DNA from 2 places in the Salinibacter pepae genome. Region 1 is predicted to be linked to the other one. Evidence: riboswitches for the same ligand, from Rfam matches in the RefSeq annotation. Region 1 holds a riboswitch; the other holds the start of a gene.
The links. Region 1 has a riboswitch for thiamine pyrophosphate ahead of OJA40_RS11700 (ABC transporter substrate-binding protein). Riboswitches for the same ligand answer to the same signal wherever they lie in the genome.

Region 1 (12,099 bases):
GCCCGTCTCCCTCGGTCATGATGTCGCCCACCTCGATGGACATCCGTCCGCCCCCGGAGAAGCCCGATCCAAAGCCGCCGCTCCCCGGCGGGCCCGACGACGAGCTGCCGGGGGGGCCGCCCGGTGCGTTCTGGCGGTAGAACAGCTTGAAGCCCTGTTCCTCGACCCGACCCTCAATCATGGCGAGCATGAGGTGGTGGAAGGACCCGAGGAATGCCTCCCGGCGGGCCTTCTCCCACTCCGCCTCCTGGGCCGGGGTGCCCTCCAGTTCTTCAAAGAACGGCTCCCCATCGTACTGTGTCCGCCGCTGGGTGACCTTGAAGTCCTCCAGGTGGTACTCCACCCGGTAGCCGAGGGCCTGGTTTTCAATCACGATGGGGCGGGCGGCAAAGGCGTCCAGCGAGCCCAGGCCCCCGTCGAAGCTGAGCACCTCCCGGTTTCGGATGTTCGCCTGCTCCGCGTTGGGGGTTTCGCCAAGAAAGGCCGACTTAAATCGCTCGAAGCGCCGCTGCCACTGCTCGTCCCGCTCGGCCTCGACGACGACGCCCTCTCCTTCCAGGACCGTTTCCGGCAGCGCAAACTCGAACCGATACGGCCTCGCCTCCCGCAGGTTGAGGCTCCGGGACGCCGACTCGTACCCCACGAAAGAGACGTACAGCTGCTGCGCCCCGAGCGGCACGCCCGTGAGCCGAAAGCGCCCCTGGTCGTCGGTCGTCGTCCCCCGCATGCTCTCCGCGATGAAAACGTTCACGTCCGACAGGGGGGCGCCGGTCGCCGAGTCTACGACGGTGCCCACCAGGGTGGCCCGTCCGCGTGCAGGGGCGGGCTGCTGGGCGTTGGCCGCCTGCCCGGCGCCAAGTAGCGCACAGAGGCAGAGGAAGAAAGCGAGATGGGGCCCCCCTGTGACACGACGCATGGGACGAAGGCAATCCGGAAAAGAAGCAGTGTAGGTGGGACAGACGGAGTCTGCTCTCCATGGCGTGGGCGAGGACAATGGGCGCCCATCTCCGGCCGCGCACTCATCCCCTGATCGTGTGTGCCCGGCGGGGACAGGGCGTTACAGGGGCAGGGCGTTACAACTGCGCCAGGGTTACAATTGCGCCGAGGCAGGAGACGCATCCGCTCGGGCAGCGCCTTCGTCGGAGCCACACCCGCGGGGAGATCCACAGCCTCCATGGTCGGGAGCCGGTCCGGTTTGGGTCACCGGGACCACCGTCCACAGCGGGACAGGTGGTAAAGCACAGCGGCAATCCGAAGCGACGGGGGTGGAAGCCGGGTCGGAAGCCACACGGCGGATGTGAGGCGACGGGCTTCCCAGGGAGGCACGCAGGCTACACCGCGTCGCTTTCCCAGCCCTCGGTGAAGATGCGGCCGTCGTCGACGCCCTCCTCCTGCAGCATCTCTTCGCTGTCGACCACCATCGGGGGGATCCCGCAGATGTAGTAGTGCGGGTCCTCGAAGCGCTCGTCCACCACATCGCCCAGGTGGGTCTGCACGTGCCCGGTCGGCCCGTCCCAGTCCTCGTCGGACAGGGAGTAGAGCACCTCCAGATTCTCGTGGTCGGCGGACAGGTGGTCGAGGGTCTCCCGGTACATGATGTCCTCCTGCGTCCGCTCCCCGTAGAGGAACGCCGCCCGGCCGCTGCCCTCGCTCAGGTACTGCTTGAGCATCGCGATCATCGGGGTGATGCCCGTCCCGGTCGAGAGGAACACGACATCTCGGTCCAAGTCGCGCAGATGGAGGTTGCCGCTGGGCCGGGTGACGGTGACCTGGTCCCCCACCGACCGGTCGTGCATCCAGGTCGAGGCCGTGCCGCCGTCGTAGCGCTTGATGCCGAGGGCCAGGGCCCCGGTGCCCGGCAGGTTGACCGGCGTGTAGGGCCGCCCGACGACGTCTCCGTTCTGCTCAAACTTGATCACGACGTGCTGGCCCGGCTGGTAGGCGAAGGTGTGGTCCCCCGCCTCAAGGATGAACTGCTTGACCCGAGGGGTCATCTGGTGGATGGAGGTAAGCGTGGTCTCTAGCGTGTCGGAAGCCATGGGGGACGGGTTCTTGCGTTGGTAGAGTTCAGAAGGGGAGTGCAGGCCGCTTTACATCGAGGATGATGGTCGGCAGACCGCAGTCCGGATGGGGTGGAAACGTACAGAAGGGGCGGCGCAGGGCCGACGTACGAGACTGCTTCCTTTAAAAACTGGAAACGGGTTCTTGTGGGTTTTTGCTAGAAGGAAGCAACGGGGGACGGCCGGAAAGATTCCGGGGGCGGGCGATTTTGGTTGCTTAGTTAAGTTGTTGTGTCTCAGTCCGCCTGTCACGAGGAGGCATCCGCTGAGCGTTCCCGGCAGGGTGGCGACGGCGTATGGGTTGAGGGGACGTGGCGTGGCGTCCCCAAACGAATTCCCCTGGCCGCCCTCCACAGGGCCCCCTGTACTGTAACAGGATCGCCACGCCCCACTGCTTGCAAAAATTTCCGCCGGGTGGGCATTGACGTCGATTCGGGCACCCCTTATGATACGGCCGTACATGCGCTAGGGGTGCTTCGACACCTGTGCCTGTGGTCAGTGCAGTGCAGTCGAGGCTGAGATCACACCCTTTGAACCTGACCCGGTTCGCACCGGCGTAGGAACTCGTCTTGGCCCGTCCCGCTCTTCACCCACGGCCGTGGGCAGGGGAGGCACTGCTGGCGCTTCTTTTCTCGTCAATCGCCAGCACAACCTCCGTTCCCGAAATGGACACGATTCGCCTGGGGCTCGAGTGGTTCTTGAACCCGGATCACACCCCCCTTCTTCTCGCCAAAGAACACGGCTGGCTCGAAGACGCCGGCCTGAACCTCGAGGTCATTGAGCCGGAGGAGCATCTCGACGCCGTCACCGCCATCGAAGACGGCGACATGGACGTGGCGGTCACCGAGCCGCTCCACCTCGTTGAGGACCGCGCCGCCGGCCGACCGGTCGTCGGCTTCACCCGGTTCCTGCACACCAACGGCGGGGTGATGTACCGCCCCGACGCCGGCATTGAGCGCCCCCGCGACCTCGCCGGAACACGCCTGCAATATCCTGGGGCCCCCGGCCCCGGCGGCCCCGCGATCGCCGGTTCGATGGTGGCGGCCAACGGCGGAACGTACGACCCCGACGCGTTCACGCCGGTCGACTACGGCTTCTACCACACCGACGCCCTGGTCGACGGAGAGGCCGACGCGGCCACCCTGGCCTTCTATAACTTCGAGCTCGTGGAGGCGGCCCAGCGGGGCCTCGACGCGGAGTTTTTCGCCCTCAAGGATTGGGGCATCCCGGACTTCTGCCAACTCGTCTTGATCAGCACGCCCAGTCGGCTGGAGGAGCGCCGAGACGCCTTCGCCCGCCTCGTGGACGTGCTGCGCCGTGGGATCGACCTTCTGCACCAGCGCCCGGCGGAGGCGCGGGCCGTCTACGCGCGGCGCACCGGGGCGGACCTCGACGACGCACAGACCGACGCGATCTTTGGGGCCACCCTGCCGTGCTTCACGTACGACCTGTCGATGACGGCCCAGTACTACGGGCAGTTGGAGGCCTGGATGGCAGGTCGCGACCTGATCGACGACCGCCCCGGGAAGGAGGCGTACTGGACGAACGCCCTCGCGCTCCCCGGGCCGGGAACGCCGTCGCAAGAGACCGCGGCGGCCCTCAGATGAAGCGCCCGCGCTTTCACGAAAAAGGGCGCGAGCGTCGACCCGCCAGCTCGTCGTCCGCCGTGCGGCCCCCCTCCGTCCTCAACATGCCCGACCGGGCGGCGTACGACGCGCTGTCCAACGAGCAACAACGACGGGGGATCGACTGCACGCTTCCGTTCTTCTACGGACCGGCCACGCTGTGGATCGGGTTGGGATCGTGGGCATGCTGCCCCCCAAACGTCAGTCCTCGTCGTGGCCCTCGTGATTGCCGGCGTCGTGGAGGGCGCCATGGCCATTCGTTTCCTGCTGCTGAGGGCGCCCTGGAAGGTCCGCACGCTTCGGGACGCCTCTCAGGACCAATCACGGCAGGGGCGGCGCTCCCCCCTGACACTGCAACAACTTCGACACGACGGGGCACCTGTGGACCGCGGGCCCGTAACACCTATGCTATCAAAGACACCCCGTGCCTTGCAAGACGAGGACCATCACGTTCACTTCTGATCACAACCGACCGCTTACCATGAAAGCCACCTGGAACGACATCGTTCTTGCCGAGAGCGACGATACCGTCGTCGTTGAAGGCAACCACTACTTCCCGCCCGCGTCGTTGAACAAGGACTACTTTAAGAAGAGCGAGCACCGCACCACCTGCCCGTGGAAGGGCAAGGCCCACTACTACGACCTGGTGGACAACGGCAATCGCGCGGAGGACTCCGCCTGGTACTACCCGGATCCGTCCGACGAGGCCTCCGAGCTCAAGGACCACGTCGCCTTCTACACCAGTCAGGTGGAGGTGACGGAGTAGCACTGCCCCTCGCGGTCCGCCCGTTGGGCCGTCCCTGACTACGTTCACACACGACCGCCCGCCCCAGATGCCTTCTCCTGCCTCCCCCGCCACCGCATCGGACAAAGCCGAGCGCTACGCCGACACCCGTCGCCGCATCGACGCGCTGCTGGACGGCCCGACCGACTGGGTGTCGGCGATGGCCACCGTGGCGTGCGAACTCCACCACTCGTTCGGCCACTACGACTGGACCGGGTTCTACCGGGCGGTGTCCGATGAGACGCTGCTCGTGGGCCCGTATCAGGGCCCGCACGGCTGCCTCCACATCGATTTTGGCCGCGGGGTGTGCGGGGCGGCGGCGCGGACCCGCGAGACGCAGCTGTGGCCGGATGTGTCCAAGGCCCCGGACCACATCGCGTGCCAGTCGTCCACCCAGTCGGAAGTCGTCGTGCCCGTCCTTACGCCGAGCGATGACCTGCTGGCCGTGCTCGACGTCGACTCCGACACGCTCGGCGCGTTCGACCCGACCGACCGGGAGCACCTGGAGGCCCTGTGTCGGGACCTCGGCGAGCAATTCGGCGACACAGAACTGAGGTAGCCCTTGGAGAGCTGAGACAACCCTTGGGGCGGCCCCCCGTCCCCAGCGGGCGTTGTGAACCTCGGCCGTGACACGTGGCCTCCGGCGCCACACGTCGGGCCTCTTCCGGCTCACGTCTTGCCCTCTCCTCTCGCCACTTTCCTGACGCTTTTCAGAGCCCGAATGAGCGAGAACGTCCCGTGGATTCTCAAGATGGCCTGGCGCGACAGTCGCGGCAGCCGCACCCGACTGGCCCTCTACCTCTCTGCTATGGTGCTGGGCGTGGCGGCCCTCGTGGCCATTCGGGGCTTCGGCGAAAACCTGACGCGGACGGTCGACCGGGAGGCGAAGACGCTCCTGGGGGCCGACCTGAAGATCGAGAGCGATGCGCCGTTTCGGGACTCCACCGAGGCGCTCCTCGACTCGATTGGCGGCACCCAGTCGCGCCGCATCTCGTTCGCGTCGATGGCCTACTTTCCCGCCACCGGCGGCACGCGGCTCTCCGCCGTGCGGGCCGTGGAGGGCGGCTTTCCGTTCTACGGCGCCTTGGAGACGCGCCCCGGCGACGCGGCGGCCCGCTATCAAGCCGAGGACGGCGCCCTCGTGGACGGGGCGCTCCTGCGCCAGTTCGGCGTGGAGGTGGGCGACTCCGTCCGCATCGGGGACACGCAGTATCCCATCCTCGGGGAGCTGAAGCAGGCCCCGGGCGAGTCGAGCTTTACCTCGGCCGCCAGCCCCCGCGTCTACCTGCCCCGCGCCCGGCTCGACACATCTCTCTTCGGCCGCGGGAGCCGCGTGGAGTACGAGGTGATGTTCGAGTTCGCGGAGACCCGCGACCTGAATTCGTTGATCGCGGGGATCGACCCCTACCTGGACCGGCACGACCTTGACCTCGATACTGTGGAGGAGGCGGCCTCGGGCTGGCAGGACGGCCTCAGCGACCTGTATCGGTTCCTCGGCCTCGCCGGCTTCGTGGCGCTGCTGCTGGGGAGCCTCGGCGTGGCGAGTGCGGTGCACGTGTACGTCCAGCGCCGCCTCACCTCGATCGCCGTCCTGCGCTGTCTGGGGGCGAAGGCCGGGCCCACGTTCCGCATCTACCTCGCCCAGGCCGGCGTGCTGGGCCTGATTGGGGCCGGCCTCGGCAGCCTGCTCGGCGTGGCCCTGCAGGCCTTCGTGCCGCGCCTCCTGGCCGACTTCCTGCCCGTTGAGGTCGCCTTCGCGGTGTCGTGGACCGCCGTGGGCCTGGGGCTGGTCGTCGGGCTGGGCGTGACGCTGCTCTTCGCGCTGTGGCCGCTGCTGGAGGTGCGGGGCGTCTCGCCGCTCCAGGCGCTGCGCACCGAGGTGGCCCCCTCGACGGGAGGCTGGCGCGACCCCGCCCGGTGGGCCGTGGCCATCGCCGTGGCGGCCACGGTCTCGGGCATCGCCGTGCTCCAGGCGCCCACCTGGGAAATTGGGCTCGGCTACGCCGTCGGCGTGGGCGCCGTGTTCGGGGTGCTCGCCCTCGTGGCCCGCGGCATCATGGCGGGCGTGCGCCGCTTTTTCCCCACCTCCTGGTCCTACCCCTGGCGGCAGGGCCTGGCGAACCTGTACCGGCCCCACAACCAGACCACCGTGCTGCTGCTGACGCTCGGCCTCGGTGTCTTTCTCATCACGACCCTCGTGCTCGTGGAGCGGACCCTCCTGGAGCAGATTCAGGTGGCCGGCGGCGAGAACCGCCCCAACCTCGTGATGTTCGGCATCCAGAACGACCAGATCGACGGCGTCCGCAACGCCGTGGAGAAGGCAGGCGCCCCGGTCCTGGCCAGCGAGCCCATCGTGACGACACGCCTGCAGGCCCTGCAGGGCCGCGCCCTCGAGGCCCTGCGGCAGGACTCAACGGTCAACGTGAGTTGGGCCTACGAGCGCGAGTACCGCGTCACGTACCGGGACCACCTCACCGAGAGCGAAACGGTCGTGGCGGGCGAGTTCGTCGGCTCCGTCGAGGGCAACCCGATGCAGTCCGGCGAGGCCGTTCCCATCTCGATGGAGCAGGAAATGGCCCGGGAGGAGCTCAACGTGGGCGTCGGCGACACCCTCACGTTCGACGTGCAGGGCCGGCCGGTTACGACCTACATCTCCAGCCTGCGCGACGTGAACTGGCAGCGCATCGGCACCAACTACTTCGTGGTCTTTCCCGAGGGCGTGCTCGGGGCGGCCCCACAGACCCACGTCCTGCTCGGGCGCACCCCGAACGACGACGTGGCGGCCGCGGCGCAGCGGAACGTGGTGCAGGAATACCCGAACGTGTCCGCCATCGACCTGTCCCTCATCCTTTCCACGTTCCAGGACCTCTTCGGGCGCCTCGCGTACGTGATTCGGTTTATGGCCCTCTTCAGCGTGTTCACGGGGCTTATCGTGCTGGCCGGGGCGGTGGTGGTGAGCCGCTACCAGCGGGCCGAGGAGAGCGTCCTTCTGAAAACGCTGGGCGCCTCGCGCCGCACCGTGCAGACCATCATGACGGTGGAGTATCTCTTCCTCGGGGCCTTTGCGGCCGCGACCGGCCTGCTGCTGGCCCTGGCGGGCGCGTGGGGGCTTTCCTACTTCGTCTTCGAAGGGCCCTTCGTGGTCGCGCCGCTCGTGCTTCTCGCGGCGTTCGTCCTCGCCGTGCTCGTGACCATCGCGATTGGCCTCTGGAACAGCCGCGGCCTTTACGACCGCCCGCCGCTCGACGTGCTGCGGACGGAGACGTAAGGGCCCCTGTGTGGCCTGGCCAGTGGTCCCCGGCCCCTGCCCGTGGCCCCTCCCACTCGCTATTCGTTCCCCAACGCCCCTCACGCCGTGAACGTCCGCGAGCAGTCATTTACGTGCCCGCACTGCTGGGAGACGACCGCCGTGCTCGTCGACCCGTCGGTCCGCGAGCAGACCTACATCGAGGACTGTGGCGTCTGTTGCCGCCCCCTGCGCGTCCACATCGTCGCACAGGGCGGCCGCGTCGTGTCGTTCGACGTGCAGCCGACCCAGTAGCCACGCGCCGGGTTTGCACGCGAGGCAGGGTGCCCCCGCCCCGGACGCACCCAACCGCCGGGGGCGCCCGCACCGGATCATGCGCGCCCACCCCCGAATACCAATACCCGGCTCGCAGACGCTTCGCAACACGCAACCTTGTCCCGCACATGAGCAAGATTCCGGACGCCACGCCGGAGGTGGAAGCCCAGATCCGCCCCGAAGCCGTGACGGAACGCGTCGAGTCCATCCGTGAGCGCATCGCTCAGGCCTGCGGGCGGGCCGGGCGGTCCCCCGACGAGATCACGGTCGTCGCCGTCTCCAAAACATTTCCGATGCAGGCCATCGAATCCGGCGCGGGCGTGGGGCTGGAGCACTTCGGCGAAAACCGGGCCCGGCAGCTTCGCGACAAGGCAAAGGCCCGCCCGGGCGCCGTCGAGGGCGGCGACGTGAAGTGGCACATGGTGGGCCATCTGCAGAGGAACAAGGCCAAATTCATTGCCCGCCACGCCGACTGGTTCGACGCGCTCGACAGCCCCCGCCTCGCAGAGGAGCTCAACAAACGGGCCGCCAAGAACGACCGCGTGCTCCCGTGCCTGGTGCAGGTCAACATTACGGGCGACGACCAGAAGTACGGGCTCGACCCGTCCGAGACGCACGAGTACCTCGACCACTGCGCCCAGTACGACCACCTTGCCGTCGAGGGCCTCATGGCCCTCGGCTCGTTCGTGGACGACCCCGAAGACGTGCGGGGCGAGTTTCAGAAAATGCGGGAGCTGTTCGACACCTACGACGCGTCCGGCAACCCGCAGGTGGAGATGACCGAACTCTCCATCGGGATGAGCAACGACTTCGAGGTGGCCATCGAAGAAGGAAGCACCATGATCCGGCTCGGCACATCGATCTTCGGGCCGCGCGACTACGACTAAGCCGGCCTCCCCCCTCTCAGAGACCGGGGTGGCCCGAAACAGTGTTCGGGCCGCCCGGTGCACACAGGGTAAACCTCGGAGCCTCCCTGCTTCGCGTGGCGGATCGCACAGGACAAGCGGTTCGTCCCGCGCGGTCGCCCCCCATTGCTGCACGTGTCCCCCGATCCAAGCCGCAGTCGCCATGAACCTCACGCCGCTCGACATTCGAAAGCGAGAGTTTGACCGGAGCCTCCGCGGGTACGACCCCCAGGAGGTCGACGCGTTTCTCGACATGGTGGCCGAGCAGTGGGAGGACCTCGACGACGAGCGCCGCCGCCTGAAGAACAAGGTGGAGGAACTGCAGAGCCGAATGGACCACTACCAGGAGGTCGAGGAGGCCCTCCAGCAGGCCCTCGACCAGACCCGCAAAAACGCCGAGGAAACGCTCCAGAACGCCCGCGAAAAGGCCGATCGCATCGTGGAGGACGCCAAGGCGGAAGCGGCCGATATCGAGCGCGACGCCGAGCGCATCGTGGAGGACGCCCGCGACCAGGCCCAAGAGATCAAACGCGACGCCGAGACCGAGCGCGAGCAATTGAAAGCCGACATCCGCCACCTCCAAAACCGGCGCACCGAGGCCGTCGCGCGGCTGCGCGGCTTCCTCAACTCGGAGCTTGAGGTGCTGGAGGCGTACGACCGGGAGGACGCCCCCTCCGATCCCCCTTCGCCCGGAGCCGCGGAGCCGTCGACCGACGAGGCCGCGTCGCCCGAGCCCGAATCGCCGGCCGGCCCCGGAGGCCCATCCGGCGCCCCCTCCGCTCCGGATCTGACCCAGGCGGACGACGAGGCCGCCGACAGGGAGCCGGCCGCCCCGGATGCCGCGTCGGTCGACGACGCGGACGCGTCCGAGGCGCCCCCAACCGTCGACCCATCCACGGCCCCGTCCACAGACGCGGACGGTCCCGCCTCGCCCGACGAGGACGTTCTCGCCGAAACCGAGCCGCTGACCGACGCCGACGCCCCGGCCGAGGAGTCTCCAGAGGAGCGCGCCCCGTCGGAGGTGTTCACGGACGATGTCGCGAGCGAGGCCGCCCCCACGCCCCGCTCTTCCTCGGAGCCGGACGCCCCGGCGGAACAGCCCTCTTCCGAACCGGAGGCCCCTGAAGACCGTCCCCATGGGCGGGACGAACAGTCCGCCCCCCAGGCCGACGCGCCGGGGCAGCAAGCCGATGCCCCCTCCCAATCGAACCAGGACGCACACGCCGCCCCCAACGCCCAGGCGTCCGACGCCGACCAAACCGACGAGTCGAAACAGAAAAGCCGCTCCGGGGACGACCCGGACGCCACCTCCGAGGAGATCGAGAAGATCTGGAGCATCCTCGAAGACATGGAGGACTAAGTAGACACGCAAAAGACCCTTCCCAACAAGTCATTCCGGGCGCAGCGAAGCGGGGTCGAGACACGAGCGAAGCGACTGATGAAATCAATCTCTTCGAAGATCAGCAGAAGCGGCTTTCGGGCCGGTATATGCCCCAATCAGCGTTCGCGCTGGACCCAGTAAGATTCGTCGACTCGCTTTTTCCTCCGGTCGTCGGTCGCTCAGAATGACTCTCGAATAAACGTATTTCTGCGTGTTTACATAGTCCCGGGTCGTCTCGCCCTCCTCCGCGCCACACTGCTTTCAATCCGCCCTCCGCATGTCTACGGCCGCCGACGCCTCCGCCCTCACCGCCGACGGTACCGCCGCGTACAAACAACAGGTCAACGCGGCGGCCGCCGCCCTCCCCGACCTAGACGCCTCCCCCACCGTTGCCATCATGCGCGACGTGGACCTCGACGATGTTCTTCAGGCGGGGACGGTCGAGCACACGATTCCGTACGCCAATCTTCCGCACTACCCGGCGTCGGACGGCACGCTCACGATCGGTACGCTCGGCGGGACCCAGGTCGTCGAGCTGGACCAGGCGTTCCACCTCTACGACGGACACACGCCCCGGGAGGTCAGTTTCCCCGTGCGCATGCTCGCCACCGCGGGCGTCGACTCGCTCTTGCTGGCGGCCCCGGCCGGCAGCGTCACCGCACAGGCCAATCGCGGCGACCTGATGCTGCTGACCGATCACATCAATTTTCAGGGCCAGAACCCGCTCGTTGGGCCCAACGTGGAGGAGTGGGGCCCGCGCTTCCCCGACATGACCGCCCCCTACGACGCGACGCTCCGGCGACGGGCGAGCGACGCGGCCCGGAGCGCGGGCGTCCCCCTGCGGCAAGGCATCTACATGGGCCTCCTGGGCCCCCATCACGAAACGACCGCCGAGCACCGGATGGCCCGTCGGCTGGGGGCCGACGCCGTGGGAACAGGCGTGGTGCCCGAAGTGCTTGCGGCCCGCCACATGGGCGTGCACGTCATGGCCCTCACGCTCCTCACCGCGCAGCACCTGGCGGAGGAGGATGGCGCCCCGTCCTCGGAGGGCCCTTCCCTCCAAACGGGCCGTTCCCAGCTCCATCGCCTCCTCGTGGCCACCGTCGCCGCGAACGAGCAGGTGGGGTCCCAATAAACCCTCCCCCGCCCGTCTCGGCCGCACAGGGACGACCGGCGTTGTTCTCTTGCGGGTCGAGGCTGAAGTCGCCCGCCACGGGTCCACCCCCCTAATTCGCCTCCTCGTATGGAATCGTCTGTGGAATCGTCCGCCCCTGCGCCCGCCAGCTGGCGGGTTCACAAGTTCGGCGGCACCAGCCTCGCCGACCCGGCCCGCATCCGGCACGTGGCCGACCTGCTCGGTGCCCACCCCCCGCCGGTCGCGGTCGTTGTGTCGGCCATGAGCGGGGTGACCGACCGCCTGCTTGCCCTCGCCGAGCAGGCCCACACCGACGCCGACGGACTGTCCGATCGCCTTCAGTCCCTGCGCGACGATCAGCGGGCCGTGGTGACCGATCTGCTGGACGGGGACGCCGCCGCCTCCGTGCTCCGCACGCTGGACCAGGACCTAGACGACCTGGCCGACGTGCTTCGGGCCACCCGCCTCATGGGCACGGCCCCCGACACGACCCGCGACCTCGTGGCCGGGTACGGCGAGCTGTGGTCCGCCCGCGTGCTCGGGGGGGTGCTGCGCCATCGGGGGCTGTCGGCCGCCGTGTGCGACGCCCGCGAGGTGCTCGTCGTCACCCACGAGGAGATGGGTCCGGTGGTCGACTGGGAAGCCAC
Region 2 (12,099 bases), 470 kb from region 1:
GTGTACATCGTTCTTCTCTATCCCGTCCACCTGGGCGGGGAGGGGCTCGTCGACCTCGGGGCGGAGGGCGGCACCTACGTGCTGGCAAACGTGTGGGCCTTTACCACCTTCGTCCTGCTTGTCACCGGCTGGCCGACGCTGCGGGGGGCGGCGGTGAGCCTGCGCGTGCTCCAGCCCAACATGGACCTGCTCGTGGGCCTGGCCGCCGTGAGCGCCTACCTCTACAGCGCCGGCGCCGCGCTCATGGGGCAGACGGACGTCTATTTCGACGTCACGGTCGTCATTATCCTGGCGGTGTCGCTCGGCCACTACTACGAGGACCAGGTGAAGCGCCGCGCCACCGACCTGCTGAGCACCCTCACCCGCGAGCAGGTGGACGAGGCGCGCCGGAAGACGGAGGACGGAACGGAGACGGTTGCCGTCGACAACCTGGCCCCCGGCGACCGTGTGCTGGTGCGCGCCGGGGAGCGCATTCCGGTGGACGGCACCGTGGTGGAGGGCCGCGCCGCGGTGGACGAGTCGCTGGTGACCGGCGAGTCCCTTCCCGTCACCCGCACGGCGGGCGACGACGTGATCGGCGGCGCCGTGGTGACCAACAACGCCCTCACCGTCGAGGTGGGCGCGGCCGCCGAGAGCACGCTCGACCGCCTCGTCCACCTCATGTGGAATATTCAGTCGCGCCAGCCCGGGGCCCAGCGCGTGGCGGACCGCATCGCGGCGGTGTTCGTGCCGCTCGTGCTGGTGCTGGCGGCCGTCGCGTTCGGCTGGCAGTGGATCAGTGGGGCCTCCGCCACGGCGGCCCTGCTCACGGGGCTGTCCGTCCTCATCGTCTCGTGCCCCTGCGCGCTCGGCCTCGCCACACCCCTCGCCGTGGCCTCGGGGCTGCGCACGGCCCTGGAGCGCGGCATCGTCATCCGCGACGTGTCGCTCTTCGAGACGGCGCCGGACGTCGACACGCTGGCGGTGGACAAGACCGGGACCCTCACCACCGGCGCGATGCAGGTGGTCGACGCCATGGCCGACGCAACAACGTGGCGGCGGGCCCGCGCGGTGGAGCAGCACGCCGCCCACCCGGTCGCCCACGCCATCGTGGAGAACAGGGACGCGGTTCCGGCCGGCGACGGCGCCCCCATCACGGCCACCAACGTGCGCAGCCACCCCCGGGGCGTGGAGGGCCGCGTCGACGGCGACCGCGTCCGGGTGGGGCACCCCGAGTGGCTCCGCACGGAGGGCCTGCGCCTCAACGACACCCTGGCCGAGCGGGCCGAGGCCGCCCAGCAGAACGCGCAGGTGCCCGTCGCCGTGGGGTGGAACGGCGCGGTGCAGGGCCTCATCGTGGTGGGCGACACGCTGCGGGACGAGGGGCTGGCCGTGATGGACGCGCTCCGGGGCGACGCGCGTGAGGTCGTGGTGATCACCGGCGACAGCAGCGCGGCGGCCCGCCCGCTCCGCGAGCACGACGCCATCGACCGCGTGATCGCCGAGGTGCAACCCGCCGAGAAGTCCGACCTCGTCCGCGGCCTGCGCGACGCCGGGGCCGTCGCCATGATCGGGGACGGCAGCAACGACGCCCCCGCCCTCGCCGAGGCCGACGTGGGCATCGCCTTCGGCCCCACCGCCCTGGCCGCCGACTCCGCCGACGTGGTGATCCTGCGCGGCGACCTGACCCACATCCCCACGGTGTTCTCCCTCGCCCGGGCCGCCCGCCGGCGCATCCGGCAAAACCTGGCGTGGGCCTTCCTCTACAACGCCGTGGCCATCCCGCTCGCCCTGGCCGGCCTCATCAACCCCCTCTTCGCCGCCCTCGCCATGGCCGCCAGCAGCCTCGGCGTCGTCGGCAACTCCGCCCGTCCCCTGCCCGTTGCGGATTCTCGACCCACCGACGGAAACGAGAAATGACAATTCCTCCACGGCTCGACGCCGGGGGCGCGTCGCTGTTTTTGAACGAGGACCCCGACGCCAACACCCAACTCTCAACCCAAAACTCTCAACCCAAAACCCTCAACCCAAAACCCAAAACCCTCAACCCTCAACCCAATGGACCTCCTCCTCTTCAGCGACGTGCACGGCGACCGCGACGCGTGCCGCCGCCTCGTGGACCGCGCGTCCGAGGTGGACGTCGTCGTGGGCGCCGGGGATTTCTGCCGGATGCGCCGGAATCTCCGGGCCCCGCTCGACGCCCTGTCCGCCATCGACACGCCGACGGTCCTCGTGCCGGGCAACGCCGAGACGGAAGGCGAAATCGCCGAGCAGCTCTCGGCCCTCGACTGGCCCGAGGCCCACGTGCTCCACGGGGAGGGCGTGACCCTCGGCGGCCAGCCGTTCTACGGGATTGGCGGGGGCATTCCGGTGACGCCGTTCGGGCCCTGGAGCTACGACTTCAGCGAAGAGGAGGCCCGCCGCCTCCTGGCCGACTGTCCGGACGGCGCCGTGCTCGTCTCCCACTCCCCCCCGAAGGACGCCGTCGATCGTGACTCGAAAGGCCAGTCCCTCGGCAGCGTCGCCGTGCGCGAGGCCGTCGAGGCCACAGCGCCCCGCTTGACGGTCTGCGGCCACATCCACGGCAGCTGGGAAGAGACCGCCTATGTCGGTCCTACACCGGTCCACAACGCCGGGCCCCACGGGCGCGTTTGGACCCTTTCTGGGGCGGACGGGGCGTAGCTTCATCGCGGCGCCGGAACGTTTATCGCCGTTGAAATTTAATTTCCACAAGAAGTGGTTGCCTGAAGCAGGCAGCATCCCCCTCAGCGGACCTGTCCGACCCCCCGAGGGCCCCGTCGCCGCGCAGCGGGACTGGGGGACGCATTCGTGCTCCGACATAGCGCTCTGATCCCGACCGGATGAACAACCCCGCCTCGCCCTCAGGGACATTTCTCTCCGTGGATGGAGACCGCAGCGCAGAGGCCCCGATTAAGCACCCGGCCTACCGAGATCGCCTCCGCGAGCTCCAGGCTGACGAGAGCCGCCCCCCCGACGAGACGCTGCGGGCCCTTCTTCGACTCGGTGCCGAATGGCTCGACGTGGAGCTTGGGTATCTTGCCCGCATCGACCCGGCCGCATCCACGTACGAAGTCGCGGCGGTCAGCGGGCCCCACCCCACCGTCACGACGGGCAGCACCGCCCCCCTGGCTCAGGCCTACTGTCGGCGCGTTATCGTGCGCGACGACGCCCTGGCCCTCGAGGACGCGCCCGGACAGGGCTGGGACGGCGACCCCGCGTACGAGACGTTTCGGCTGTCCACGTATCTCGGGGCCAAGGTCGTTGCGGATGGGGCGCTGTACGGGACCCTCTGCTTCGTCGACCGGGCCCCACGGCAGGCCTCGTTCGACGCGTCGGACGCCGCGGCCCTCGCCCGCCTCGTCCAGGCCGTGGAGCAGACGCTGGAGCGCCGCCGGCACGAGGCCCGTCCCCGGCAGACCGCGGCCCGCCTGGAGGCCCTGTTCGAAGAGGCGCCCGACATGATCGCCTTCCATGACGCCGACGGGCAGCTTCTTCTGGCCAATCCGCGCCTCTGCGAAATGACCGGCTACGACGCCGACACGCTCACCCGCCGGCACATGTGGGACGTCGATGTCTCCCTGACCCCGAACGACGCCCGGGCCCGGTGGGCCACCATGGCCCCTGGGGATCAGCACCGCCGGGAGGGCCGGTACCGCCGAAAGGAGGGCTCGACGTTCCCGGTGGAGGTCGATCTCCGGTGCATTGCCGTCGATGGGGCGCGCCAGTTCGTGGCGACTGGGTGGGACACCACCGAGCATAGACGGACGGAAAACGCCCTCCGCGAGAAGGAGGCCCGGCTGCGCGGGCTTGCCAACAGCCTGCCGGGCGTGACCTACCAATTTTACGTCCGTCCCGGCGGGGAGTGGGGCTACCACTTCGTCGGGGAGAAGGCCGCGTCCGTCCTGGGGCTCGCCCCGGACCCGGACGGGTTTTACGACCGGTTTGCGCAGTGCATCCCGCCCGAGCACCGCGAGCGATACAGGGCGCGCACGAAGGCCGCGGCCGCGGAGCACCGCCCCGCCCGCATGGAACTGCCGTTCGAGCGGCCCGACGGCACCCGCATCTGGCTCCTCTGTTCTTCGATGCCCGAGCGCAGAGAGAATGAGACCCTCTTCAACGGGGTGCTCCTCGACATTACCGACCGGCGGGAGGCGGAGCAGGCCGTGCAGGCCGAGCGCGACCGGTTCGAAACGCTCTTCCACAACCTGCCCACGCCGGTCGTGCACGGCTGGTCCGACGAGGAGGGCCACCTCCGGGTCCAAACCGTCAACGACACCTTCGAGTCGGTCTTCGGGGTTGGCGAGGAGCAGATCCGAACCAAGGACCTCCAGGCCGAGATCGTACCGCCCGACGCCCAGGACGAGGCGGACTCAATTCGGCGCTGGTTGCTGGCCGGTGAACCGGTGGACCGGGAGGTGCAACGGGAGACGAGCGACGGCACCCGGGACTTTCGGGTCCAGGTGACCCTTCGGGACGACGGCCCGGGCCCGACGGAAGGGTATGCCATCTACACCGACATCACCGAACGGAAGACGACGGAACGCGAGCTCCGCACGCGCGGACGCCTGCTGAAGCAGCTTCGCGAGAACATTACCGACGTGGTGTGGATGAGCCCGGCGGACAAGTCGGAGATCGAGTTCATTAGTGACGCCTACGAGGAGATTTGGGGCCGCCCGATCGATCAGCTCCAAGACCACCCAAACGCCGTGGTGGAGGCGATTCACCCGGCCGACCGCAAGCGGGTCCAGGCGGCCCTGGACACCCAGCGCGAGGACCCGGACGCCTACGAGGAAACGTACCGGGTCGTCCAGCCCGACGGCGCCGTGCGGTGGGTACGCGACCGGGCCGCGGGCGTGTACGGCGAGGACGGGCGGCTCGAACGCATTATCGGGGTGGCCACCGACATTACGGAACGGAAGCGCCGTGAGCAGGTCCTCCAGGAGCGTCAGGACAAGGTAGAGGCCCTCTATACCACGACGAGCCAGGTGCTCCGTGCCGAAAGCACAGCCGCGGTGGGCCGCTCCATCGTGGACCTCGTGAACGAGGTGTTTGGGTACCCTGTCGTCATCGTCCGCGTCCGCGAGGACGAGTGCCTCGTCCCGGTCCAGGCCTCGCCCGACGTCGCCGACCACATTTCCAACCCGTCGTCCTTCGACGTGACGGGCGAGAGCGTCGTGGCCACGGCCTTCCGGGACGGGGAGACCGCCCTGTTCGACGACCTGAGTGCCGTCGACGATTCCGCCGACTACGGGGCGGTGCGGGCCACGGCCGTCGTGCCGATCGGGACGCACGGCACCATCTCGGTCGCGGCCCTGGAGGCCGGGGCCATCGCGAACTTCGACCGCCGCCTGATCGAGATTCTCTCAACCTACGCCGCCCTCGTGCTCGACCGGATCGAGTACGAAGGCGAACTCGTCTCGGCCAAAGAGGAGGCCGAGCGCCTGAACCGGATGAAGAGCGCTTTCCTCGCCAACATGAGCCACGAGATCCGCACCCCACTGACCTCGATCATTGGGTTCGCCGAGGTTATCGGGGACGAGGCCACGAATCTGCTGGAGGACTCGGACTCTCCCCCCGACGCCGCCACCACCCTCGACCAGTTTGCCGCCCTCATCGAAGAGAGCGGGCACCGCCTGCTGGAGACGCTCGACACGGTGCTCAACCTCTCGCGGCTGGAGGCCGGCGAGATGGAGCTTGACTGCAGCCCGTTGGACCTGGCGGACGAGGTGGCGGAGGCCACCGACCTGTTCGAGCCCCAGGCCCTCACCGAAGGCATCGACCTGCAGGGAGAGACGGCGGAGGGGCCCCTCTGGGCTCGTGTCGACGAGGGCGGCCTGCGCATTGCCCTCCAGAACCTCATCTCCAACGCCCTCAAATACACCGAGGAGGGCGGGACGGTCCGCGTCCGGGCCGGCCGGAGGGGGGACGACGTGGTCCTGGAGGTCGAGGACACCGGTGTGGGCATGGACCCCGACCACGTGCCGGAGCTCTTCGAGCCCTTTCGCCAGGCGTCGGAGGGGACGGGCCGGACGTACGAGGGCACGGGCCTCGGCCTGGCCGTCACGAAGCAGGCGATCGAGCAGATGGGCGGCACCATCGCGGTCGAGACGGCAATGGGCGACGGCAGCTGCTTCACCGTGCGGGTGCCCGCGGCGGACGCCCCGAACCCGGCCTAGGGGCGCAGGCGTGGAGACACGGAGAAAGGTTTTGGAAATTTGCCCGCGGCCTGCACCAATCGGCACCCAGACGGTGGACGCTTTCCCCGCTCCTACCTATCGTTTGGGATGAAGCTAGGGGTGTTCGGCGCCGCACGGCGGCCGGGCTGAGAGAGTCCCTCCGAACCTGATCCGGGTCATGCCGGCGCAGGAAAGCACAGTTCTCCCCCGTCGCCCGCCTGGGCGCGTCCACCTCTGGCTTCGCGCGTGCCGTTTCCCTTATCGACTACGCGAAGCCCCATGGACCTGACTGCCCCCCTCGACACCCGCGCCTTCTCCGTGCCCCCCTTTGCGGAGGCCTGCCTGGCCCACGCCGACGAGACGTGGACGGCGGCCTTCGACCACCCGTTCGTCCACGCCCTCGCCGAGGGCACGCTGGAGGCGGACACCTTCACGTTCTACCAGATGCAGGACGCGCGCTACCTGGAGGCGTTCGCCGACGCCGCCTCTCTCCTCTCCACCCAGTGCACAGACCCGGACGACACGCTCTGGTTCATCGACGCGGCCCGCCTCGCGATCGTCGTCGAGGGGGAGCTCCACGAGGGCTACGGCGAGGCGCTCGGGTACGGCCCCGACGACATCCGCCAGCTCCAGCTGACCCCAAACAACCGGGCCTACCAGAACCACATGATCGAGCGGGCCCAGCGGGGGACGCTCGTGGCGGGCACGGCCGCCCTCACGCCCTGCCCCTGGCTCTACGTGGAGCTCGGCCAGCGCCTGGAGCGCGAGATGGGCGACATCCCCGACGACCACCCCTACGCCGAGTGGCTCGCCATGTACCGCGACCCGGAGTTCAACGACTACATGGACAACCTGCTGGAACGCCTGCAACGGTTTGCCGACGCGGCCGACGACGCTGCACGCGAACGCGCCAAGACGGCATTTACCACGAGCGTCCGCTACGAGTGGATGTTCTGGGACCAGGCCTGGACGCAGCAGGAGTGGCCGGTGTAGGAGCGCCTCCGCGTTGCGGGTCCGGCGCCGAAGCGGCCTACAACTGCAGCGTCACGTAGCCCTTCGCCTCCAGCCGAAACAGCTCGTGGAAGCCGTTTGGGGCGGTGTCGATGCCATCGAGAAGATCGCCCTCGGTCACGCCTGTCTTTTGCATCGCGAGGCCGCACGCCACCACGCGAACCCCGGCGTCGAGGCTCTTGCTCAGGGCGTTGGCGTGCGGGCCGCCCGCCACGAGGCCCTTCACGGCGGGCCCCACGACCACCACGTCAGCGGCCGCGGCCGCAAAGCCGTCCGCCTCGCCGGTGAGCGAGGTGCGAGCGCTCATGAGCACCACCGGGAGCATGTCGGCACTGCGGACGAGGTAGGCCGTGCGGGGCGCCTCCGCCGCGGCCCGCGAGGGCGCATCGGGCGGGGACGTGGTGGGCTGTGCCTGGGCGCCCAGCGGCAGCACGAGGGCCGCTGCAACGAGCAAAAGGGACTGCGCGCGGTGGCACACGAGAGCGTTCATGTTGCAAAAAGTCGCGGTGTAAAAAGTCATGTTGTGAAGGGTCGTGGGGAAGGAGTAGAACGTGAGGCCGTTCAGGCGGCCGCGGGGACGCCGCAATGCGCCCCCGTGGTGTTCAGACGTATGGTGTTCAGACGCAAGGGCGTGCATCACCTCAGAACAGAGACCGGAGGCCCGCCACCACGTCGCGCTGCAGCATCGCCAGGGCCGGCACGATCAGCATGAGCACCGCCGTGCCCACCAGGATGCCACCGCCCAGGCTAATGGCCATGGGCACCAGGAACTGCGCCTCCACGCTCCGCTCCAGGATGAAGGGCGCGAGGCCGAAAAAGGTGGTGAGCGAGGTCAGCAGAATGGGGCGGAAGCGCACCTGTCCGGCCCGGACGAGGGCGTCTCGCCACGAGGTGCCCTCGCCGCGCTCCTCGTTCGCAAAGTCGAGCATCACGAGCGCGTCGTTCACGATGACGCCACTGAGTCCGATGATGCCGAAGATGCTGGGCAGGATCAGGTTGTACCCGAGCAGAAAGTGGCCGAGCAGCGCGCCGATCCAGGCGAAGGGGATCGTGCTCATGATGATGAGCGGCTGCACGTAGGAGCGGAAGGGGATGGCCAGGAGGCCGTAGATCGCGAACAGGGCCAGCAAGAAGCCAGCCTGGAGCGCGCCCTGTGCCTTCCGCTGCTCGCGCTGCTGGCCGCCGAACTGATAGGACAGGGTCGGCACCTGCGCCTGCAGGGCCGGGAGCGTGGCCCGTTCGAGGCGGGCCGTGGCCGCCCCGCCCGTGGTGACGGCGGGATTGACGTCGGCGCTCACCGTGACGACGCGGCGCCCGTCCTGCCGGTCGATCTGGGTGGGGCTGTAGCCGAGTGAGACCGTCGCCACCTCCTCCAGCGGCACCTCGGCGCCGCCGGGCGCGCGGATGCGGTAGTCGTGCAGGTCCGCCACGGCGCTCCGCTGGTCGGCGGGCAGGCGCACGTACACCCGCACCTCGTCCTCGCCCCGCTGCAGGCGGAACGATTCCGTGCCGAAGAAGGCCGCCCGCACCTGCCGGGCCACGTCGCTCAGCGTGAGCCCGAGGGAACGGGCCGCCGGCGTCATGCGGAGGGACAGCTCGCGCTTTTCCTCCCAGTCAACTGTTACGTCCTGGACGCCGGCGTACCGCCGGAGCGTGTCCTGCACGACGTCCGCGGCACGCGTCATGGCGTCGGTCGTGGGGGCAAACAGCTGCACAGAGACCGGGTCGCCGCCCGGGCCGCCCGCGGTGCTGGTAAACGCAAGGGACTGCACCCCGGCAGGGGTTCCGACGGTGTCGCGCCACTGCTCTTCGAGAACCGGGGAGGGGACGCTTCGCGCCTCCGCGTCCACCATCTCAATGCTCACCTCCGCCACGTTCGGGCGCGGGGCCGTAAAGCCGGCCTGCGTGCGGCCGCCCGACGCTACCGGCTGGCGGCTCACGGTCGTGTACGTGTTCTCCAGCAGGCGCTCGCCTGACTGCTCTTCCAGGCCACGGAGGACGCCCAGGCCCTGCGCCCGGAGCCGCTCGGCCCGGCGGGCGGTCTCCTCGGCATTGGTGCCCGGCGGCATCTCCAGCTGGGCCGTCACCACGTTGCCGGGGATGCTGGGGAAGAATTCGTTCTTGACGTACCCGTTCGCCACGAGACTAAACGTGACGACGAGGAGCGAGAGCCCGCCGGCCAGCGTCACCCCGTAGCGGCGGGTGGCGAACCGGAGGAGCCCCGTCAGCGGCCCGTGGACGAACGCCACGAGGCGGTCGTGGACCCCGGCACGGACCCCGTCAAGCCATTGGCCCACGGCGGTGGACGGGCCGTCGTCGCCGGTGCCGTGGGACAGGTGGGCCGGCAGCACGAAGAGCACCTCCACCACCGACACGATCAGCACGAAGATGACGACCGTGGGGATGTCGCCGAGAAACTTCCCGATCGTGCCGCCCACGAAGAGGAGCGGCGCGAACGCGGCGATCGTCGTGAGCACGGCAAACACCACGGGCGTGGCCACGCGCTGGGTGCCCTCCACGGCCGCCGTCAGCGGGGCGCCCGCGCGCTCCTGCTCGGCGTAGACGTTCTCCACCACCACGATGGCGTCGTCCACCGCAATGCCCATCGCGATGATGAAGCCGAACACCGACAGCATGTTGATCGACACGCCGAACTGCTGCATAAAGACCAGCGCGCCGACGAACGAGAGAAGGATGCCCGAGGCGGTCCAGAACGCCTTCCGGGGGGCCAGAAAGAGCGTGAGCACCACCAGGACGAGAACCAGCCCCAGGACGCCGTTCTCGACCATGATGGTGAGGCGCGTCCGCAGGCTCTCGGCACTGTTGCGCCAGACGGTGGCCTCGATGCCCCGCGGCAGGGACGGCCGAAGCGTCTCGCTGAGGTAGGTCGTGACCGCCTCCTCCACGGCCAGCGCCTGCTCGTCGCCCGTCCGGAAGACGTTGAGCAGGACGGCGGGATCGCCGTCAAATCGCGTGCGGAGGTCCGAATTCTGCTCAAACCCGTCCACGACGGTCGCCACCTCCCCAAGCCGCACGTTGGTGCCGTCACTCCGGCTTAGCAGGACGATGTCTTCGAAATCCGACGTCGTGTAGTTCTGTCCCTCGGTCCGAATGGTGATGTCCGAGTCCTCCGTCTCGATGCTGCCCCCGGGGAGGTCGAGGCTCCCCTCGCGGACGAGCCGCGACACCTGCGCCAGCGTGAGCCCGTGCGCCCGCAGGGCATCGCGGGACACTTCGATAGAAATCTCCTCGTCGGGCACGCCACTGACCTCCGCGTACGAGACCTGCGGGGTGCGCGTGAGATCCCCCTCGGCGCGTTGGGCGGCGTTTTTGAGGGCGCGCAGGGACGCCTCTCCGTGGAGGGCCACCTGGAGCACCTGCTCGCGGTTGGTCACCTCCGTCACGACCGGCTCCTCCGCGTTTTCGGGAAACGACGTGACGCGATCGACCTCCGACTTGATGTCGGTGCGGGCGCGGTCCAGGTTGGTGCCGCGCTTCAGCTCCGCGGTCACCACCCCAATGTTGTCCGCCGCGGTGCCCAGCAGCCGGTCGATGCCCTCGACGCCCTCGATGCGGTCCTCCACGCGCCGAATGATGTCGTCCTCCACGTCCTCGGGGGCAGCGCCGGGGTAGCGCACGCGCACCTCCACGGCGTCGAGGCTGAACTCGGGAAAGTTCTCCTGCACCACGAGCCCCCCGGCCACGCCCCCGCCGACCAGGAGGAGCATCATAAGCAGGTTGGCCGCCACGCCGTGACGCGCAAACCAGTCAATGGCGCGGTTCATGAGACACTAGAGGGGAAAGCGGAGTGGGGCAATGCCCCCTCCTGGCGATTCATCGACGTGAGGGAGAGGCGCTGCGACGAGAAGCGGCTACAAACAGAAAAAGCCCCCGCTCCCGGTCCGGAAACGGGGGCCAAGTCTGCACGTCCCGGCGGGACTACAGGTCGTTGAGCCAGGCGCGCAGCATCCAGCGGTCCTCTTCAATCTGCTCACTGAGGTCCTCGAGCACGGAGACCGCACCGGCGTCGTCGGCCTCCTCGGCCCGCTCGGCGAGATGCTGCACCTGCTCGTCGAGGGCCGCGAGGTCCGCGATTACGACCTCGACCATCTCTTCGGCCGCCGGGGTGCTCGGGTCCTCCTCCAGAGAGGCCAGATCCAGAATGTCGGCGAGGGTGTGGACGGGCCGGTCGCCCCGGCTGCGCACCTGCTCGGCGATCGCGTCGATGGCATCGTTCCAGAAGGTGTAAAGCGTCTCGAACTCCTCGTGGAGCGTAAAGAAGTGGGGACCGGTCACATTCCAGTGGTAGTGCCGCACCTTCTGGTAGAACACCGTGGCGTCGGCCAGAAGGTCGTTCAGCCCCGTCGTTACGTCGGCCTCCGCCCTCTCCGGGGCGACGTCCGTGCTAGGGGCGGAAGCGGTCGTCGTGTTGGGGTCGGGAGCGGACATAAGGGTCAGGGGGTCGGGTTTTGTGGCGAGAATACCGCGAACCAGCCGTCGTCGGAGGCCTGTGGGCCCCTTCGGTGTCGTGCACTTTCTGCAACTACTTGTATTTACATGTGTTTCTTATGGGCGGCCGGGCCGTGTGAAGCCTACGTTGGCGCGTCTGCCCGATCGTGGCGGGGCGGCGGACGGCTGCGATCCGCCCTACACGTGCAGCGCGAAATGCTGGAATGCGAAGAGGGCGGCGAACGCCAGCGTGGCGGCCGCCCCCGCGGTAGGCCCGGGCACATCCTCCAGCGCATCCGGGATGAGCTCCGCGAAGACCATCCAGATCATCGCGCCGGCCGCCAGCCCGAAGCCAACCGGCAAAAACGGCTCGAAGACGAGCACGAACAGAAAGGCGGGGACCGCCATGAGGGGCTGCGGCAGGCTCGTAAAGATGCTCCACCCGGCCGCCTTCCAGAGGGGC

Region 2: it holds a riboswitch for thiamine pyrophosphate, as region 1 does, so the genes downstream of both, tenA (thiaminase II) here and OJA40_RS11700 (ABC transporter substrate-binding protein) in region 1, are expected to answer to the same signal.

The regions. Positions count from the first base shown of each region.
Region 1 covers NZ_CAMTTE010000001.1:2,796,989-2,809,087, reverse strand. The annotation lists gene OJA40_RS11710 (carboxypeptidase-like regulatory domain-containing protein) at 1-916, opposite strand, end outside; gene OJA40_RS11705 (ferredoxin--NADP reductase) at 1,332-2,039, opposite strand; TPP riboswitch at 2,518-2,640, shown strand; gene OJA40_RS11700 (ABC transporter substrate-binding protein) at 2,726-3,667, shown strand; gene OJA40_RS11695 (DUF427 domain-containing protein) at 4,167-4,451, shown strand; gene OJA40_RS11690 (GAF domain-containing protein) at 4,519-5,028, shown strand; gene OJA40_RS11685 (ABC transporter permease) at 5,191-7,737, shown strand; gene OJA40_RS11680 (CPXCG motif-containing cysteine-rich protein) at 7,780-8,010, shown strand; gene OJA40_RS11675 (YggS family pyridoxal phosphate-dependent enzyme) at 8,160-8,918, shown strand; gene OJA40_RS11670 (DivIVA domain-containing protein) at 9,100-10,296, shown strand; gene OJA40_RS11665 (purine-nucleoside phosphorylase) at 10,595-11,452, shown strand; gene thrA (bifunctional aspartate kinase/homoserine dehydrogenase I) at 11,561-12,099, shown strand, end outside.
Region 2 covers NZ_CAMTTE010000001.1:2,322,982-2,335,080, reverse strand. The annotation lists gene OJA40_RS09760 (heavy metal translocating P-type ATPase) at 1-1,899, shown strand, start outside; gene OJA40_RS09755 (metallophosphoesterase family protein) at 2,038-2,661, shown strand; gene OJA40_RS09750 (PAS domain S-box protein) at 2,841-6,176, shown strand; TPP riboswitch at 6,283-6,386, shown strand; gene tenA (thiaminase II) at 6,456-7,169, shown strand; gene OJA40_RS09740 (DsrE family protein) at 7,207-7,677, opposite strand; gene OJA40_RS09735 (efflux RND transporter permease subunit) at 7,829-10,972, opposite strand; gene OJA40_RS09730 (Dps family protein) at 11,127-11,636, opposite strand; gene OJA40_RS09725 (ZIP family metal transporter) at 11,835-12,099, opposite strand, start outside.